DNA from 3 places in the Streptomyces sp. NPDC058307 genome. Region 2 is predicted to be linked to each of the others. Evidence: riboswitches for the same ligand, from Rfam matches in the RefSeq annotation. Region 2 holds a riboswitch; each other region holds the start of a gene.
What was found. A riboswitch is a leader RNA that binds a small molecule or an ion and turns the genes downstream of it on or off. The one in region 2 is predicted to bind thiamine pyrophosphate.
Positions count from the first base shown of each region.

Region 1: linked by a shared signal. The riboswitch ahead of thiO (glycine oxidase ThiO) and the one ahead of ACFVYN_RS24335 (thiamine ABC transporter substrate binding subunit) in region 2 are both predicted to bind thiamine pyrophosphate.
Region 3: linked by a shared signal. The riboswitch ahead of thiC (phosphomethylpyrimidine synthase ThiC) and the one ahead of ACFVYN_RS24335 (thiamine ABC transporter substrate binding subunit) in region 2 are both predicted to bind thiamine pyrophosphate.

Region 1 covers NZ_JBHVYZ010000007.1:142,872-148,027, reverse strand. Annotated here, with positions in the region: gene pknB (Stk1 family PASTA domain-containing Ser/Thr kinase) at 1-1,299, opposite strand, end outside; gene ACFVYN_RS08165 (thiazole synthase) at 1,567-2,364, opposite strand; gene thiS (sulfur carrier protein ThiS) at 2,368-2,568, opposite strand; gene thiO (glycine oxidase ThiO) at 2,565-3,722, opposite strand; TPP riboswitch at 3,720-3,831, opposite strand; gene ACFVYN_RS08150 (hypothetical protein) at 3,884-4,234, shown strand; gene ACFVYN_RS08145 (NAD(P)/FAD-dependent oxidoreductase) at 4,267-5,156, shown strand, end outside.
Region 2 covers NZ_JBHVYZ010000035.1:70,320-75,475, reverse strand. Annotated here, with positions in the region: gene ACFVYN_RS24345 (ABC transporter ATP-binding protein) at 12-1,037, opposite strand; gene ACFVYN_RS24340 (ABC transporter permease) at 1,037-2,707, opposite strand; gene ACFVYN_RS24335 (thiamine ABC transporter substrate binding subunit) at 2,683-3,753, opposite strand; TPP riboswitch at 3,750-3,857, opposite strand; gene rlmN (23S rRNA (adenine(2503)-C(2))-methyltransferase RlmN) at 3,885-4,991, opposite strand; gene ACFVYN_RS24325 (hypothetical protein) at 5,029-5,156, opposite strand, start outside.
Region 3 covers NZ_JBHVYZ010000019.1:40,160-45,315, forward strand. Annotated here, with positions in the region: gene ACFVYN_RS16355 (metallophosphoesterase) at 1-457, shown strand, start outside; gene ACFVYN_RS16360 (hypothetical protein) at 651-1,514, shown strand; gene thiC (phosphomethylpyrimidine synthase ThiC) at 1,606-3,384, opposite strand; TPP riboswitch at 3,377-3,566, opposite strand; gene ACFVYN_RS16370 (YibE/F family protein) at 3,638-5,156, shown strand, end outside.

The DNA of each region.
Region 1 (5,156 bases), on a different contig from region 2:
TATCCGGGTGCCGACCTCCGGATCCGTCCTGATGACGGTGCCGCGCTTGACGGTGTCGCTGTAGGCGTAGGTGACCTTGCCGGTCTCCAGGCCGGCCTCGTCCAGCCGGTCCCGGGCCTGCGCCTCGGTCTTCGCCAGGAGGGCCGGGACCTGGGTGAACTGGCCGGAGTTGATGTACCAGACGCCCGCCCCGAGTCCGAGGGCGAGCAGGACCGCGGCGACGACCAGGAGCGGGCCGCGCCGGGAACCGCCGGAGGAGCGGCCGCGCCGGGACGGCGGGGGCGGGGGACTCTCCAGGAGGGCGGTGCGGTGGTACACCGGCTCCGGCTCGTCCTCGTTGACCGGCAGCAGACGCGGCACGGTCAGGGTGCGCGGGATCACGCTCGTGCTGTTCTCGGCGCCGGCGTACTCCGCCGAAAGCGCCTGCGGCGGCATCGCGTCCAGCTGGTCGGTGCTCAGCCTCCCGCGCGCCTCGCGGGTCTGCGCGAGCATCGCCACGGCGTCGTACGGACGCAGGTCCGGGGTACGGGCGGTGGCCGAAGCGACCAGTTCGTCGAGTTCGTACGGCAGCCCCGGGACCACGGCCGAGGGGGGCGGGACGTCCTCGTGGAGGTGCTTGTAGAGGACTATGGCGGGGGAGTCGCCGTCGTGCGGCTGGGTGCCGGTCAGCATCTCGTACAGGACGACACCGCACGCGTACACGTCGACGCGGGGGTCCGCGGCGCCCGGCTGCTCGATCTGCTCGGGTGAGAGATAGGACACGGTGCCGAGCACGGCTCCGGTGCTGCGGGTCACGGTGTCGACGGACCGCACGAGACCGAAGTCGGCGACCTTGACCCGGCCGTCGTCCCCTATCAGGACGTTCTCCGGCTTCATGTCCCGGTGCACGAAACCGGCGCGGTGCGCGGCGCCGAGCGCGGCGAGCACCGGCTCCAGGATGTCCAGGGCGGCGCGCGGCTGCAGGGCCCCGCGCTCGCGCAGCACGTCACGCAGGGTGCAGCCGGCGATGTACTCCATGGCGAGATAGACGTACGACCCGTCGGTGCCCTGGTCGAAGACCTGCACCACGTTGGGGTGAGCCAGTCGGGCGACGGACTTGGCCTCCCGGATGAACCGCTCGACGAAGGTCCCGTCCGCCGCGAGCGCGGGGTGCATCACCTTGAGTGCGAGCACGCGGTCCAGGCGGGTGTCCAGGGCCCGGTAGACCGTGGCCATCCCGCCGACCGCGATCCGCGCGTCCACGCGGTAGCGGCCGTCGAGCACCTGCCCGACCAGCGGGTCCTGAAGGGTCGTATCCACGCAGGCGAGTGTACGAGCCGTCGCTGACAGACCCTCCGGTTCGGCCGGATCGGGGCGCGACTGCAGCCGAGCTGTGACGAGGATCGCACGTGGGTGGATGGGCGCCTCTTGAGGCAGGCGCACCGGGCGCGCACCCTGCGGGGCGCGGGGAACTGCGCGACCGGCCACGACATCGCCGCACCCGCAAGACGGCCCGGCGAGGCACATCCTGGGGCGCGACTCACAAGGAGGCTCACAAGACGGCTCAGGGGCGGCTCACGGCGCGGCTCACTGAAAAGCCGGCCGCTCCGGATCCAACGCCGCCAAGCCCTCCGCCGGAGACGACGCCTCGGCGAAGTGCCGCCGGGGAATCCGCCCCGCCAGCCGTGCCAGCCGCCCCGCCTCCACCGCATGCCGCATCGCATGCGCCATCAGCTCCGGCTCCTGTGCCCGCGTCACCGCCGAGGCGAGCATCACACCCGCGCACCCCAGTTCCATCGCCAGGGCCGCGTCCGACGCCGTGCCCGCCCCCGCGTCCAGGATTACCGGCACGCGCGCGTGCTCGACGATCAGCTGGAAGTTGTGCGGGTTGCGGATGCCGAGGCCGGAGCCGATCGGTGAACCCAGCGGCATGATCGCCGCGCAGCCCACGTCCTCCAGCTTGCGGGCCAGCACGGGGTCGTCGTTCGTGTACGGCAGTACCGTGAAGCCGTCGTCGACCAGCGTCTCCGCGGCGTCCAGCAGCTCGATGGGGTCCGGCAGCAGGGTGCGCTCGTCGGCGATCACCTCCAGCTTGACCAGGTCGGTGCCGAGCGCCTCACGCGCGAGGCGGGCCGTCAGGACGGCCTCCCCGGCGGTGAAGCAGCCCGCCGTGTTCGGGAGCACCCGGATGCCGAGCTTCTCCAGTACGGACAGCACCGAGCCGTGCACGGAGGGGTTCACGCGCCGCATCGCGACCGTCGTCAGCTCCGTGCCGGAGGCGACCAGTGCCCGCTCCAGCACCTCCAGGCTGGGCGCCCCGCCGGTGCCCATGATCAGCCGGGACGAGAAGGACGTACCGCCGATGACGAAGGGATCGTCGGCCATGGGTCAGCCTCCTTGGACGGCGGTGAGGACTTCCACGCGGTCTCCCTCGGCGAGGGGCGTCGAGGGCCACTGGGCGCGCGGGACGACGGTCTCGTTGAGCGCGGCGGCCACCCCGGAGGGCGCCGGCGTCAGCGCCCGCACGACGGTGTCGAGAGCCGTGCCGGGAGCGAACTCCCGCGGCTCCCCGTTGACGGAGATGTTCATGCCGGCTGCTCCACGGACTGAAGGAAACGCCTCGGGGTGAACGGGAGGGCCACCTCCGGCAGTTCACCGGTCGTCAGCGCGTGCGCCATCGCGTCCCCGGTGACCGGTGTCAGCAGCACGCCGTTGCGGTAGTGCCCGGTGGCGAGGAGGAGGCCGGGAAGTTCCGTCGGGCCGAGCAGCGGGGCGTTGTCCGGCGAGCCCGGGCGCAGTCCCGCGCGGGTCTCCGTCAGCGGCAGCTCGGTGATGCCGGGGACCAGTTCGTGCGCGTCCCGCAGCAGCTCGTACACCCCGCCCGCGGTCACCGTCGTGTCCCAGCCCAGCTCCTCGCTGGTCGCGCCGATCACCAGCTCGCCGCTCTCGCGCGGCACCAGATAGACCTGGCTGCCGCGCACGACGGCCCGCACGGTACGGCTCAGAAAGGGCGCGTAGCGGGGCGGCACGGTCAGACGCAGCACCTGCCCCTTCACAGGCCGCACGGGAGGCAGGAGGGCCGGTGGGACCCCTTCCAGACGGCCGCTGAGGCTTCCGGCGGCGAGCACCACCTGATCCGCCGCCAGTTCCTCGCCGTCCGTGGTGGTGACCCCGGCGGCGCGGTCCCCCTCGACCCGGAGACGCCGGGCCCAGGTGCGGTGGAAGCCCACGCCCGCGTGCTCGCACGCGGCCAGCAACGCGCGCGTGAGACGGCGCGGATCGATCTGGTGGTCGCCGTCCACCCGCAGCCCACCCCGCACCCCCGGCGCGAGCATCGGCTCCAGCCGCCGGCACTCCCGGCCGGACAGCCACTCCGACTCCAGCCCCGACTGCCGCTGGAGCGCGTGCAGTTCGCGCAGGTGGGCGCGGTCGTCGGCGTCCAGGGCGACGGCGAGCGTGCCGCACCGGCGGTAACCGAGATCCTGTCCGGTCAGTTCGGTGAGCTCGGCCGCGAAGGCGGGATAGCGGTGGGCGGAGGCGAGGTTCAGACCCAGCAGAGTCTGCTCGCCGTAGTGCAGTTCGGTGACCGCGGCCAGCATCCCGGCGGCCACCTGGGCGGCCCCGCCGCCCGGTTCGGGGTCCACGACGGCCGTACTGAGACCGCGCTGCGCTGCCCGCCAGGCCGTCACCAGGCCGATGATGCCGCCCCCGACGACGAGGACGTCTGACGTATGTGAGGACATGGGCGTCCAGCCCCTCCCTTCGCCGGCATGACCCGGATCAGGTTCGTACGGTCGGAGGCCGCCAGCCTCCCTCTCAGCCCGGTGCGTCCGGGCTCCCGCGAGTGCTCTACGTTGGCCACCCTAGCCCGTGCCCGTGCGCCTCTGTAAGGGAGCCTTCCGTCATGCCCCGCTCGCTCGACGGTCTCGTCCTCGCCCCGGTGGCCGATCAGGCACCGGGTCAGGTGGGGACGCGGACCCGGTTTACGTACCACGAGAAGGACGGGGAGATCTGGGCCGAGTACGCGGGCGGCGACGTCGTCCGCGGACATCTCGTCGGCACGCGCGCGGGGGACCGTCTCGACTTCCGGTACGTCCAGCTCAAGCCTGACGGAACGACGTCCTGCGGGCACTGTGTCTCGACGGTCGTGGAGCTCGCCGACGGCCGGGTGCGGCTGGAGGAGACGTGGGAGTGGGAGTCGCAGCAGGGCAGCGGGACGAGCGTTGTGGAGCAGGTCACGGAGCACGACTCCTGACTGACTGATTGTCAGGTGACTATGGTGATCAAATGAGCGAGCAGACGCAGGCGCAGCGGCGGGTGGTCGTGGTCGGCGCGGGCATGGCCGGGGTGCAGACCGCGGTCGCCCTGCGTGAACAGGGCTTCACCGGAACCGTCACGCTGATCGGCGCGGAGCCCCATCAGCCGTACGACCGTCCGCCGCTCTCCAAGGCCGTGCTGCTGGGCAAGGCCGAGGGCTCCGCCTTCGACGTGGACTTCGAGGCACTCGACATCGAACTGCTGCTCGGCCGCGAGGCGCTGGGCGTGCGCCCCGACGCGCACGAGCTGGACACCGAGGCCGGGCCCTTCCCGTACGACGTCCTGGTCATCGCCACCGGTGCCGAACCGATCCGGCTGCCCGGCACGGAGGGCGTGCCCGGCGTGCATCTGCTGCGCACCCTGGACGACGCCGAGCGGCTGCGCCCCGTGCTCGCCCGGCAGCACGACATCGTGGTCGTCGGCGCGGGCTGGATCGGCGCCGAGTTCGCCACCGCCGCGCTCGAGTCGGGCTGCGCGGTGACGGTCGTGGAAGCCGCCGACCGGCCCCTCGCGGGCGCGCTGCCCGTCGAGGTGGCCGCGCCGATGACTTCCTGGTACGCCGACGCGGGGGCCGTTCTGCGGACGAACGCGCGCGTGGAGCGCGTCGAGCCGGGCGCGGTCGTCCTGGACGACGGTTCGCGGGTGGCCGCAGGCGCGGTCGTGGTCGGTGTCGGAGCCCGGCCCGCCACGGCCTGGCTCGCCGGTTCCGGCATCGAGCTCGGCGCGCACCGCGAGGTCCTCGCCGACGACCGGCTGCGCACCTCCGCGCCGGCCGTCTACGCGGTCGGCGACTGCGCCTCCTTCCCCTCGGCGAGGTACGGCGAGCGGCTCCTGGTCCACCACTGGGACAACGCCCTCCA
Region 2 (5,156 bases):
GTCCGCCCCCCTCAGCCCAGCACCACAATTTCGGCGGCCTCGAACTCCACCCCGACCACGTCCCCGACCTCCGGCGCCTCGCGCAGCGCACACGCGGCCTCGAGCCGCGGCCCGCCGCCTTCTGAGGGATGCAGGTGTACGGCGACGTGCGTGCCCTTGAAGGTGCGCGCGCCGACCGTGCAGCGCAGGCCCTCGTCCGCCGCCACGAGCCGCACCCCCGCGGGCCGCACCAGCACGCTCCGAGCCCCCTGGGCGGCTCCCGACGGCACCGGCACCTTGCCCCACGCCGTGTCCGCGGCCTCGCCTGTCACCGTGCCCTCGACCACGTTCTCGAAGCCGAGGAAGCGCGCCACGAACTCGTCCGCCGGCCGCTGCCACACCTCGAGCGGCGTACCGGACTGGGCGATCCGCCCGTCCCGCATCACCACGACCCGGTCGGCGAGCGCGAAGGCCTCCCCCTGGTCGTGGGTGACCGCGAGCACCGTGGTGCCCAACCGCCCGAACAACTCCCGCAGTTCGACGACCAGCCGCTCCCGCAGGGAACGGTCCAGCTGCCCGAGCGGTTCGTCGAGCATCAGCAACCGGGGCCGGGGAGCCAGCGCCCGGGCCAGCGCGACCCGCTGCTGCTCACCACCCGAGAGCGCGGCGACGGCACGGCGGCCCGCGCCCGGAAGCCCGACGAGGTCGAGCAACTCCCGCACCCGCTCCTCCTGTTGGGCCCTGGAAGCCCGCTGCATCCGCAGTCCGAAGGCCACGTTGGCGCCCACGTCCCGCTGCGGGAACAGCTGATGGTCCTGGAACATCAGCCCGACCCCGCGCTTGTGCGCGGGCACCCCGCCCTGGTCGCGTCCGTCGAGCAGGACCCGTCCTCCGTCGAGCGGTTGAAGCCCGGCCACCGCCCGCAGCAGCGTCGACTTCCCGCTCCCGCTGGGCCCGAGCACGCACACGAGCTCGTGCTCGGCGACATCGAGACCGACCCCGTCGAGCACGGCCCGCCCGCCGAACCGCACCGTCGCGTCCTCAAGGCTCAGCAGCATCAGAACTCCCCGGTCCGGTCGGTCCGCAGCCGTTCGAGCACCAGCAGCGCCACCGCGCACACCACCATCAGGATCGTCGAAAGAGCCATCGCCTGGCCGTAGTTGAGATCACCGGCCCGCCCGAGCAGCCGGGCCACGGCGACCGGCAGGGTCGGGTTGTCGGGCCGTGCGATGAACACGGTCGCCCCGAACTCGCCCAGCGACACGGCGAAGGCGAAGCCCGCCGCGATCAGCAACGCCCGCCGCACCATGGGCAGGTCCACCTCCCGCCACACCCGCCACGGCGAGGCCCCGAGCACGGCCGCGGCCTCCCGCAGCCGGTGGTCCACGGCCCGCAGCACGGGCAGCATGGTCCGCACCACGAAGGGCACCCCGACCAGCGCCTGGGCGAGCGGCACCAGGATCCAGGACTGCCTCAGGTCCAGCGGCGGCTCGTCGAGGGAGATCAGGAACCCGAAGCCCACGGTCACCGCGGACACCCCGAGCGGCAGCATCAGCAGCGCGTCGAAGCCCCGTACGAACCGGCCCGCGTCCCGCCGCGTCAACGCGGCCGCCGCGAGACCCCCGACCGCCACCGCGATGGCGGTCGCGACGAGGGCGTACTCCAGCGAGTTCCCGACCGCCTCGATCGGCGCGACGAGGAAGATCCCGCCGTCGCTGTCGGTCAGCGCCCGGTAGTAGCCGAAGCCGGGGGCATCCAGCGACCGCTGGACGAGCACGGCGAGCGGCAGCACGAGGAGTACGGCGACACAGCCCACGACCCCGGCCAGCAGGCCCCACTGCCCCGCCCCGCGCGGCCGCCGGGCGGTCACGGACGCGTCCACGAGCCGCAGCGCGGTCTCCCGGCGCCGCACGGTCCACGCGTGCAGGGCGAGGACCGCGCCCACCGCGACGAACTGGATCAGCGTCAGCACGGCGGCCGTGGACAGGTCGAAGATCTCGGAGGTCTGCCGGTAGATCTCCACTTCGAGGGTCGAGAACGTCGGCCCGCCGAGGATCTGCACGACCCCGAAGGAGGTGAACGTGAACAGGAAGACCATCAGCGCGGCGGCGGCCACCGCGGGCGCGAGCGCGGGCAGGGTGACGGTCCGCCAGGCCCTGAGCCGGGACGCGCCCAGCATCCGCGCGGCCTCCTCCTGACGCGGGTCCAGCTGGGCCCACAGTCCGCCGACGGTCCGTACGACGACCGCGTAGTTGAAGAAGACGTGCGCGAGCAGGATCGCCCACACGGTGGTGTCCAGCCGTACGCCCCACAGGTCGTCCAGCAGCCCGCCGCGCCCCACCAGCGCCAGGAAGGCCGTACCGACGACGACCGTCGGCAGCACGAAGGGGACGGTGACCACGGCCCGCAGGATCTGCTTGCCGGGGAAGTCGAAGCGCGCGAAGACGTACGCGCCGGGGAGTGCGACCAGGAGCGTGAGCGCGGTCGAGGCGAGCGCCTGCCAGGTGGTGAACCACAGGACGTGCCGGATGTCCGGCTGAGTGAGGACGTCGGTGATCCGGCCGAACTGCCAGGCCCCGCCCGCCTTGAGTCCGCGCGTGACGATCGCGGCGACGGGATAGGCGAAGAAGACGGCGAAGAACGCGACGGGCACGGCCACGAGCCCGAGCCGGGCCGCCGCGTTCGTGACGCCCTTGCGGGGCCTTACTTCAGTACGAGCGAGGTCCATGACTTGACCCAGTCGTCACGGTTGTCGGCGATCTTCGCCGGGTCCATGGTCTCGGGATCCTTGGCCTGCGGACCGTACGCGGTGAACTCGGCCGGCACCTTGGCGCCCTCCACCACCGGATACACGAACATGTTGAGCGGCATGTCCTGCTGGAACTCCTTGGTGAGCAGGAAGTCCAGGAACGCCTTGCCGCCCTTGGTGTTCTTCGCGTTGCTCAGCAGCCCCGCGTACTCGATCTGCCGGAAGCAGGTGCCCTGCGCCACCCCGGTGGGGGCGGTCTTCGGCTTCGGGTCGGCGTAGATCACCTCGGCGGGCGGCGAGGAGGCGTACGACACGACGAGCGGCCGGTCGGCCTTCGCCTTCCTGCCCCCGGCGGAACCGGAGAACTCCTCGTTGTAGGCCTGCTCCCAGCCGTCGACGACCTTGACGCCGTTGGCCTTGAGCTTCTTCCAGTAACCCTTCCAGCCGTCGTCGCCGTACTTCGCGGCGCTCCCGAGCAGGAACCCGAGACCCGGCGAGGAGGTGGAGGCGTTCTCGGTGACGAGGAGGTTCTTGTAGGCGGGCTTGACCAGATCGTCGTACGACGTCGGCGGGGCCAGCTTGTGCTCGCTGAAGTAGGCCTTGTCGTAGTTGACGCAGATGTCGCCGGTGTCGATGGGCGTGACCTTGTCGCCGTCGACCCGGTACCCGGCCTCGATCCCGTCCGCGCCCTTGGCCTCGTAGGACTGGAAGAGGCCGTTGTCGAGCGCGCGGGAGAGCAGGGTGTTGTCGACGCCGAAGAAGACATCACCCTGCGGGTTGTCCTTGGTGAGGATGGCCTTGTTGACGGCCTGCCCGGCGTCGCCGTCCTCCAGGACCCTGACCTTGTACCCGGACTTCTTCTCGAAGTCGGCGAGGACGCTCTTGGAGACGGCCCACGAGTCGTGGCTGACCAAAGTGACGGTCTTGGAGCCGGACCCGCCGGATCCGGAGGACGACGACCCGCACGCGGACAGCGTGACCAGGCCGAGGCCCACGACGACAGCACAGAACTTCTTGTTGTTCACGGTGATGACCGAACTTCCTACCCAGAATGACCTGGGCGAGGTTCAGAGGGTCTGCGGCCCGATTGCCGCACTCTCAGCGCTGTGGCGCTCCCCTGTCGGATATGAAGATGTACGTACGTACGGTCGTCAGACTACCGCTCGGTGGCCGCGAGCTGGCCACAGGCCCCGTCGATCTCCTGCCCACGGGTGTCCCGGACCGTCACCGGCACACCATGGGCGGCGATGGCCTCCACGAACGCCTTCTCGTCCTCGGGCCGGGAGGCGGTCCACTTGGACCCGGGGGTCGGGTTCAGCGGGATGAGGTTGACGTGCACGGGCTTGCCCTTGAGCAGCCGTCCCAGCCGGTCGCCGCGCCAGGCCTGGTCGTTGATGTCCCGGATCAGCGCGTACTCGATGGACAGCCGACGCCCGGACTTCGCCGCGTACTCCCAGCCGGCGTCGAGGACCTCGCGCACCTTCCACCGCGTGTTCACGGGGACGAGGGTGTCGCGCAGCTCGTCGTCGGGGGCGTGCAGGGAGATCGCGAGCCGGCACTTGAAGCCTTCGTCGGAGAACCGGTGAATGGCGGGCACGAGCCCCACGGTCGACACGGTGATGCCACGCTGCGAGAGCCCGAGCCCGTCGGGGGCGGGATCGGTGAGCGCGCGAATGGAGCCGACGACCCGCTTGTAGTTGGCGAGCGGCTCGCCCATCCCCATGAAGACGATGTTGGACAGCCGGGCGGGGCCGCCCGGAACCTCCCCGTCCCGCAGCGCCCGCATCCCGTCCACGATCTGGTGGACGATCTCGGCGGTGGACAGATTGCGGTCGAGCCCGGCCTGTCCGGTGGCACAGAAGGGGCAGTTCATGCCACAGCCCGCCTGCGAGCTGATGCACATGGTCACCCGGTCCGGGTACCGCATCAGCACCGACTCCACGAGCGTCCCGTCGAACAGCCGCCACAGCGTCTTGCGCGTGGTCCCCTGGTCGGTCGACAGATGCCGTACGACGGTCATCAGCTCCGGAAGCAACGCCTCCTGGAGCTTGCCGCGCGCGCCGGCGGGGATGTCCGTCCACTCCGCCGGGTCGTGCGCGAACCGCGCGAAGTAGTGCTGCGAGAGCTGCTTCGCACGAAACGGCTTCTCCCCGATCCCGGCCACGACCTCCTTGCGCTCGGCGGGCGTGAGGTCGGCGAGATGCCGCGGCGGCTTCTTGGCTCCGCGGGGGGCGACGAAAGTGAGTTCTCCGGGCTTAGGCATGGCTGTACCAGTGTCGCAGATCATCCGGGCCCCCCGATCAGAGGAGCTGGGCACCGCCGTACGAGACAGTCAGGCCGAAGAGGATGATGACCGGCCCGATCACGTAGCCGCCCCACTTTCTGTCCGCGATGCCCCGCACCAGCACGACGCTCAGGACGACGCCGA
Region 3 (5,156 bases), on a different contig from region 2:
CCTCCAGGACCACCACCTGCAGTGGATGTCCCGCCTGGACGCCGTCGAGGAGGTCGACGGGCATCTGCTGGTGCACTCCGACACCACCGCCTACCTCGACTACGGCGACTCGATCGAGGCGGTCAACGACACCGTCCGCGAGACCCTCACGCGCAATGACGCGGACGAGGTGTGGGACCTGTTCCGCAAGTTCACCAAGCGCTTCTCCTTCCGCGACGAGGGCGGCGCCGACCATGTGCGCTCCCTGCTCGACACATACGGCGGCACCCGCATCGTTCACGGCCACAGCCCGATCCCCTATCTGCTCGGCGAAGTGGGCTCCGAGGACGACAAGGAGGAATCCGGTCCGGTGGTCGAGGGACCGCACGTCTACGCCGACGGACTGGCCATCGCGATGGACGGCGGGGTGACCATGGCCGGAAAACTGCTGGTCCAGCAACTGCCCCTGGATATCTGAAGCTTCACAGGGCAGAGGTTCCCCCAGGACGGACCGACCGTCGACCGCGCAGGCCAGGGGCCAATTTCTGGAAACCCCCTGTCACCCTGTGCCGTGCCCGCTCTACCATCTGCTTATCCGTAGCAGGCTCCCCTCCGTTTCTGCCCGACGGCTCGTTGGCATGCGAGCCCCAAGCCCTACGGAGCATCGGGGGATGCACATGAACAGCGTTCCGCAGCACCTGCACAGCGAGGACCGCCAGGAGTACGAGCGGATCCTCGACGAGGCGCTGCGCTCCGCACCACACCGTCCCGAACTGGCCGCGGTCGGACAGCGGCTGAATCCCGAACAGCTGCGCACCATGGCGCTCAACGCCACCGCGCTCATCACGGCGGCCGCGGCGACCGAGTACCAGCACTACGTGAAGGTCCGCGAGGAACAGCGCCGCCCGTCGACGCCGTCCACCCTGTCGTCCGTGCACGAACCCGGCCCCGCCGACTCGGGCACGGGTGCGATGGGGCTCGCCACCGCCATGGGAGAGGTCGCCGAGACCGCCGGTGCGGGCGCCGTCGCCGTCGCCGCCGTTCTGACGCCCGTCCTCGCCGGAATCGCCGCGGCGATCTTCCTGCTCGTGGGTTACGTCCTCCAGATGCTCAGCCCACCGCCGGCGTTCGCCCACGCGATGATCACCATCGGATGGGTGTTCGGCGCCCTGACCGCGGCCGCGATCCTGGTCGCCGCCTGCGGCCTGCTGCTCACCGCGCTGCACAACCGGCCCTCGCCGGACGCGGGGTACGGCGAGCTCAGCGAGGAGGTGGCACGGGCGAGGGACGCCTGGCGCGAGGCCCTGCTGGAACGCGGCCTCCTCCCTTTCCTCAGAGAAGCCCTGGCCGATCCCGGCACCGCCGCACTGCACCACACGGCACCGCCCGCACCACCCAGCCGGATGCCCAGCCTCGGCTACGACCGCCCGGGCTTCAGCAGCCCGGACGACGGAGCCTCCGGTGCCCGCCCGAGCTTCACCAGCCCGGACTACACCAGCCCGGACTTCGGGGGGCCGGAACACCAGCCGGAGTAACTCCCGGCACAGCCCCTCGGCTTGCGCCCCCACCACGGGGAGCGCAAGCCGAAGACCCGGCCGCGGGCCACCCGCCGGCGGCTCGCCTACCTCAGTCGGCGATCGGCAGATAAACCCGGTTGCCCGCCGCCGCGAACTCCTTCGACTTCTGGGCCATCCCCTCCTCGATCTCCTCCTGACTGCCGCCGTGACGGCGGCGGATGTCCTGGGAGATCTTCATCGAGCAGAACTTCGGCCCGCACATGGAGCAGAAGTGGGCCGTCTTGGCCGGTTCGGCCGGGAGGGTCTCGTCGTGGAACTCCCGGGCCGTGTCGGGGTCGAGGGCCAGGTTGAACTGGTCCTCCCAGCGGAACTCGAAGCGGGCGTCGGAGAGGGCGTCGTCCCACTCCTGGGCGCCCGGGTGTCCCTTGGCGAGGTCGGCCGCGTGGGCGGCGATCTTGTAGGTGATGACCCCCGTCTTGACGTCGTCCCGGTTGGGCAGGCCCAGGTGCTCCTTGGGCGTGACGTAGCAGAGCATCGCGGTGCCCCACCAGGCGATCATCGCGGCACCTATGCCGGAGGTGATGTGGTCGTAGGCCGGCGCGACGTCAGTGGTCAGCGGGCCGAGCGTATAGAACGGAGCTTCATCGCAGATCTCCTGCTGAAGGTCGATGTTCTCCTTGATCTTGTGCATCGGGACGTGTCCCGGGCCCTCGATCATGGTCTGTACGTTGAAACGCTTCGCGATCCGGTTGAGTTCCCCGAGGGTGCGCAACTCCGCGAACTGCGCCTCGTCGTTGGCGTCCGCGATCGACCCGGGCCTGAGGCCGTCGCCCAGCGAGTACGTGACGTCGTAGGCGGCGAGGATCTCGCACAGTTCCTCGAAGTTCTCGTACAGGAACGACTCCTTGTGGTGCGCCAGGCACCACGCCGCCATGATCGAGCCGCCACGCGAGACGATGCCCGTCTTGCGGTTCGCGGTCAGGGGTACGTACGACAGGCGCACGCCCGCGTGAACTGTCATGTAGTCCACGCCCTGCTCGGCCTGCTTGATGACCGTGTCCTTGTAGATCTCCCAGGTCAGCTCCTCGGCGCGGCCGTCGACCTTCTCCAGGGCCTGGTAGAGCGGCACCGTGCCGATGGGGACGGGGGAGTTGCGCAGCACCCACTCACGGGTGGTGTGGATGTTGCGGCCGGTGGACAGGTCCATGACCGTGTCGGCGCCCCAGCGGGTCGCCCAGGTCATCTTCTCCACCTCCTCCTCGATGGAGGACGTCACCGCGGAGTTGCCGATGTTGGCGTTCACCTTCACCAGGAACCGCTTGCCGATGATCATCGGCTCGATCTCCGGGTGGTTGACGTTCGCCGGCAGCACCGCGCGGCCCGCCGCGATCTCCTCACGCACGACTTCGGGAGAGACGTTCTCCCGGATGGCCACGTACTCCATCTCCGGTGTGATCTCGCCGCGGCGGGCGTAGGCGAGCTGTGTGACCGCCTTGCCGTCACGGCTGCGGCGCGGCTGGCGGGACCGCCCCGGGAAGACCGCGTCGAGGTTGCGGAGGCCACCCCGTGGTGAGGTGTGCTTGATCCCGTCGTCCTCGGGGCGCACGGGACGGCCCGCGTACTCCTCGGTGTCTCCGCGGGCGATGATCCAGTTCTCCCGCAGAGGCACAAGTCCCCGGCGGACGTCCGTCTCGGTCAGCGGATCGGTGTACGGGCCCGACGTGTCGTACAGCGTGACCGACTGCCCGTTGGTGAGGTGCACCTGACGGACTGGCACCCGCAGATCGGGGCGCGAGCCCTCGATGTACGCCTTGTGCCAGCCGATGGACTTCCCGGCCTCCCCGTCCAGCTGGTCGGAGGCAGGCGTGCGCGCGTCCTTGATGGTCATGAGACCTACTCCCTACGCCGGCATTACCCGGTAACAGGTTCGGCGGTCGACGCAGCGGTTTCCGTCTGCCGACGTTTCGTGGGGAACGTCACTCGCTTGAGATGACGTTCCACGTGAAACATCGCTGGGACGGAGGTCAGCGCCCTCTCAGCCCGGTGCTCCGAGCTCCCGCGTGTACAAAGGTGGCTCCACGCTAGCGTCAATTCGGGCGCGCTGAACAGAGGGCCCCTGTCGCTCTTGCGATGATCGGTCGGTGACCACGACGCATCAGCCCCCGTACCCGCCTCCCGAGCCTCCGCGCCGACCGGGCTCCGGAAACGGCCCCGGGCCCGGGCCCGGCCCCGGCAGCGGCTCCCGCGGTGGCTTCGCAGACGGCGGGGGAGGCCTGGCGGGCGGGGTCGGGGGCTGGCGCGAGCATGAACACGAGCACGATGGCGCGTATGGCGGCGGTCACGGCCACGGTCAGGCCGCGAATCATGGGGGCCGGGGCGGTGGTGGCAGTGCGGGTGGTGGCGATGGCGGCGGCGGTGGCCGTGGCGACGAGGGACACGGGCACAGTTCTGGTGACGGGCGAGGCCCAGGTGACCCGCACGGGCATGGGAGCGGGTCCGGCTCCGGCGGGGGGCACGGCCACTCGCACAGTCATGCTCATGGACCGGCAACTCCCGTCTCCAAGCACCTGCGCAAGGTCATCGCGGCGATCCTCATCCCGTTCGGGGTAGCCGTTGTGGTGGGGCTCGGGGTGCTGTGGCCCGGTGGCGCCCCGGCGCACGCACGCACCGGAGTCGGCTTCGACCGGCAGACCCAGCAGGCCACGGTCAGCAAGGTCGTGAGTGTCAGCTGCAAGTCGGTGAACGCCTCGGGTGAGGCCCCGACCGGGGACACCTCCACCGCCGAGGGCTCCTCCGCCGAGCAACAGGCGAACGGCACCTGCAAGAAGGCGACGATCCGGGTCGACACCGGCGACGACAAGGGCCGCACCTTCACGGAGATCGTCCAGCCGGACCAGTCACGGCAGTTGCACGAGGGCGAGAAGGTCGTGGTCGCGTACGAGCCTTCCGCGCCCAGGGACTTGCAGTACTCGGTCGCCGACGTGAACCGCAGGTTCCCGATGGGGCTGCTCGCCGGTATCTTCGCGCTCGCCGTCGTGGTCGTCGGGCGGCTGCGCGGAGTCATGGCGCTGGTCGCCCTGGCCATCAGCTTCATGGTGTTGAACTTCTTCATCCTGCCCGCGATCCTCCAGGGCTCGGACCCCCTGCTTGTGGCGGTGATCGGGGCGAGCGCCATCATGCTGATCGCCCTCTACCTGTGCCACGGTCTGTCGGCCCGTACCTCCGTGGCGGTACTGGGAACGCTGATCTCGCTGGTGCTGATCGGGATCCTCGGCTCGGAGTTCATCGGCTGGGCAGCGCTCACGGGCAACACGGACGACAACACCGGGCTCATCCACGGGCTGTACCCGTCGATCGACATGAGCGGTCTGCTGCTCGCCGGCGTCATCATCGGCTCGCTCGGTGTCCTGGACGACGTGACCGTCACGCAGACCTCGGCGGTCTGGGAGCTGCACGAGGCCAACCCGACGATGGGCTGGCGCGGGCTGTACCGCGCGGGTATCCGGATCGGACGCGACCACATCGCGTCCGTCGTCAACACCCTCGTCCTCGCCTACGCCGGCGCCGCGCTGCCGCTGCTGCTGCTCTTCTCCATCGCACAGTCCAGCGTGGGGACCGTGGCCAACAGTGAGCTGGTGGCGGAGGAGATCGTGCGCACGC